DNA from 2 places in the Arsenophonus endosymbiont of Crataerina pallida genome. Region 1 is predicted to be linked to the other one. Evidence: predicted binding sites of a transcription regulator. Region 1 holds the regulator's gene; the other holds the start of a gene.
What was found. Region 1 encodes PurR, which represses purine synthesis genes. Its sites were predicted from a motif close to CANGCAAACGTTTGCNTG; they were not measured.
Positions count from the first base shown of each region.

Region 2: the regulator PurR is predicted to act here: its motif matches at 1,472-1,489, upstream of purH (bifunctional phosphoribosylaminoimidazolecarboxamide formyltransferase/IMP cyclohydrolase).

Region 1 covers NZ_OZ026540.1:806,594-808,805, forward strand. The annotation lists gene punR (DNA-binding transcriptional activator PunR) at 1-302, shown strand, start outside; gene purR (HTH-type transcriptional repressor PurR) at 322-1,347, opposite strand; gene argS (arginine--tRNA ligase) at 1,798-2,212, opposite strand, start outside.
Region 2 covers NZ_OZ026540.1:1,111,283-1,113,494, forward strand. The annotation lists gene purH (bifunctional phosphoribosylaminoimidazolecarboxamide formyltransferase/IMP cyclohydrolase) at 1-1,343, opposite strand, end outside; rRNA gene AACL31_RS05585 (16S ribosomal RNA) at 1,995-2,212, shown strand, end outside.

The sequences.
Region 1 (2,212 bases):
CTCGCTACTTACCAAAACGAGATACTTGGGCATTAGATAACCAAAAAAGGCTTATTGTGCCAGATTGGGAAAGTGGTTTAGCATGCTTAAAAAATGGATTATGTTTAGGATTTGCGCCTAAACATCGGGTAGAGCAACTTTGCCGCAAAAATGAATTAAAGACATTGCAGATTAAGCAACCCTTACCTGATAGTCCGTGCTGTATCATATGGAATGAAGAAAAACGTTCCCCGACATTGAGTTGGCTACTGGATTATTTAGGTAATAGCGAAACACTCAATGCCGAATGGTTAACTGATTGATAGCGTTTAAATCCAGGGATCATCTTCGGTAGTCAATAAATGGACCATCGACAACTGAACGACGTTCAATAAGCTCTGGGTGTATTTCAATCGTTTGCGCATCTTGGCGTTTATTAATAATGCGATCAAGCAGCATGGTAAGGGCCATTTGACCTAAACGTTCTTTGGGCTGATGAATGGTAGTTAATGCTGGGGTAAAAAAACGCGCATTACGCACATTGTCGTAGCCAATAATAGATATATCTTGTGGCACTCGAATTCCTAATTCATTCGCAGCGCTGATAGCCCCCATCGCCATAATATCACCGCCACAGAAAATGGCAGTCGGTTTTTGTTGGTGACTTAATATTTGTTTCATTGCTTCGTAGCCGGAAGCGGGTTCGAAATCACCCTCGACAATCCATTTGTTATGTGGCTGGATGTTAGCTTCCTTCATGGCATTGAGAAAACCTTGCCGCCGGCCATTGCCGGTATTGCGTTTTAATGGTCCAGAGATAATACCTAAATCACGATGACCTTGTTCGATAAGATAACGCCCGGCAAGATAGCCACCATAAACTGCATTATCAATGATGACATCGGTAAAATCACCATGGGCTTGTCCCCAATCCATCACCACCATTGGAATATTGCGGTATTCCTCTAACATCTGGAGTAGTTGGTTAGGGTATTCTGAGCACATGACAAGTAAACCATCAACCCGTTTTTGCGCTAACATTTGTAAATAGGCTTGTTGCTTATTTAGGTTGTTGTGCGAATTGCACAGGATCAATGTATATCCTTGGCTAAAACAGTTGTTTTCGACTGATTCAATGACTTCTGCAAAGTAAGGGGCTTCATTAGATGTGGCTAATAAGCCAATGGATTTAGTATGATTAACTTTCAAACTACGAGCAACGGCACTGGGAGAGTAATTAAGTGTTTTAATGGCTGTCCTGACGATCGTTTTTGTCTCTTCGGCGACAAAACGGGTATTGTTAATTACATGTGATACGGTGGTAGTTGAGACACCCGCAAGCTTTGCCACATCCTTAATTGTTGCCATGATTATAAAGACTCCTGAACCATTCCCAATTCCTTTACTATTGTTTAAAAATTACTGTTATTGATCTATAAAAATAGATAATTAAGTTATCAGTAAACTGATCATTTTGTCTGATTTGCAGTAAAAACAAAAGTATTAATCAATCTTTACTAGATGATATAATAGAAAATAGCTTTTATTGTTGTATGATATTATGACATTTAATGATTTTTCATTAATTAATTTATGACTAAGACAGTGAGAATAGTGAGGTGAGGTTATGGATACCGATTTTAAATATGGTTTATGTACTGCGATAGTTGCATTATTAATGATCGTATCGTTTGTTTCTTTTATTTTATGAGCATCATATTGGCTTAACTGTCTGCATTTTATCGCTACAATATTTTGTCTTAAGCAGCATCATGGACAGCAGGCTGCACTACTGGCAGCCTATAGTCTAATAAGGGATTACATTTTTTCTACCGTTTCAATCCCTAATGTGTCTAAACCAATTTTTAAGGTTTTTTGCGTCAGTAATGCCAGTTTTAATCGACTTTCTTTTGATGCATAATTTCCTGCACCTAAAATTGGGCAATGTTCATAAAAACTAGAAAATAAACCTGCCAGATCATATAAGTAAGCACACATAATATGGGGTAAACCGTCGCGAGCAACGGTTAGTATTGTTTCTTCAAATTGTAATAAACGAGTCGCTAAGGCTTGTTCATACTGATTTGCTAAAATCACCGGCTCGCTTAGTGCTGTTGGATTAATATTAGCCCGTTTAAAAATGGAGGCCACACGGGTATAAGCATATTGCATATAAGGCGCGGTATTACCTTCAAACGCTAACATATTGTCCCAGTCAAAAATATAATCAGTG
Region 2 (2,212 bases), 300 kb from region 1:
ATTTGTCCCGCACCAATACCGACTGTCATATTATTTTTGGCATAAACAATGGCATTGGATTTTACAAATTTTGCCACATGCCAGCAAAATAGGGCATTATCTATTTCTTGTTCGCTTGGCTGACGTTTGGAAACGACACGCAGATCAGCTTTGGTTACTAAACCTAAATCGCGATCTTGCACCAATAAGCCACCATTTACCCGTTTGAAATCTAAACCTGCAATAGGTGAATGCCATTGGCCACAGGCCAGAACACGCACATTCTGCTTGCTTGCAAGTATTGCGAGGGCAGCTTCAGTAACCGCAGGTGCAATAATGACTTCAACAAATTGACGCTCAATAATTGTTTTAGCCGTATTTGCATCTAATTCACGATTAAATGCAATAATACCACCAAATGCAGAGGTTGGATCAGTTTTAAAAGCGTGATCGTAAGCCGCACAGATATCAGTACTGACCGCAACACCACAAGGATTAGCGTGTTTGACAATGACACAAGCCGGTTTGGAAAAACTTTTTACGCACTCCAAGGCTGCGTCAGTATCAGCAATATTATTATAAGAAAGCGATTTGCCTTGTAGCTGTCTTGCTGTAGCGACAGAGGCTTCTGCTCTATTTTCCTCTATATAAAAAGCTGCAGCTTGATGACTATTTTCGCCGTAACGCATATCCTGCTGTTTAATAAAATTCAGGTTCAATGTACGAGGAAATTTACCTGAAGGCTGGTTCATCTCACCATAATAAGAAGGTACTAACTTACCAAAATAATTAGCAATCATCCAATCATAAGCGGCAGTATGTTCAAAAGCCTTAACTGCCAAGTCAAAGCGGAACATGTTAGTTAGAGAGTTTTGCTGATTATCCATCTCTTCGATGATTTTGTGATAATCCTGACTATTAACCACGACCGCCACATCTTTATAATTTTTGGCAGCAGAACGGATCATGGCTGGCCCACCAATATCAATATTCTCAATGGCATTTTCTAGCGTACAATCTGGCTTGGCAACAGTTTCTGCAAAAGGGTAAAGATTAACAACAACCATATCAATTGGCGTAATTTGATGTTGTCTCATTATTTCGTCATCTTGCCCGCGCCGGCCGAGAATACCGCCATGTACTTTCGGATGAAGCGTTTTGACACGGCCGGCCATCATTTCTGGCCATCCGGTATAATCGGAAACTTCTATAACAGTTAACCCGGCCGCTAGCAATAATTTAGCTGTACCGCCGGTAGAGATAAGTTCAACCTTACGTTGAGATAAAGCTTTAGCAAATTCAACAATACCTTCTTTGTCAGAAACACTCAGTAGAGCACGCTGAATAGGGCGGAGTTGTGGCATGAAATAGATCCCTTGGAATAATAAAATGTTTTAAAACATTAATTAAATTTTATGGCTATTCGCTATTACAAATGATATTCGAAAATAACTAGTTTCAATCAAATATTTTTTGTCGCAAACGCAATTGTAACGCAAACGTTTGCGTATTTCGCTATAATTTTTGTCATTTTATTTTTGTGGATAACTCTGTTAATAATTCGGTATAATATAATGCTTTGCTGTTTAATTAATCAATTAAACAAAATTATGCAAAATTAAGCTTGCCAGCTGCGTAAAACTGCCTATAATGCGCCCCCCACTGAGTCAGTATAGAACGAATCAATTGAATTGAATTTTCTTGACGCAGGGTAAAGAAAAGTAGAAATAACTACTTGACTTTACAGGTGAAAAGCATAATATACGCCACCTCGCGGCCTGGGTCGCACGCTCTTTAACAATTAATCAGACAATCTGTGTGGGCACTCGCAAGACATCATCAAAAAATATTTGATTTTAAAGTCTTGAAGAGTGACAAAACAGTTAATTCATATATGAACTAATATGCAGTAACGTTATTTTGGTCGGCAGCGGCGAAGGTGGTCAAACATCGGCAAAGCGAGTTGAACAAAAGGGCGTTACGGTCAGTAAAACATTCTTTGAGCATCAAGCTTTTAATTGAAGAGTTTGATCATGGCTCAGATTGAACGCTGGTGGCAGGCCTAACACATGCAAGTCGAGCGGCAGCGGAAGGAAGCTTGCTTCCTTGCCGGCGAGCGGCGGACGGGTGAGTAAGGTATGGGGATCTGGCCGAAGGCGGGGAATAACCACTGGAAACGGTGGCTAATACCGCATAATCTCTAAGGAGCAAAGTGGGGGACCGTTCTGGCCTC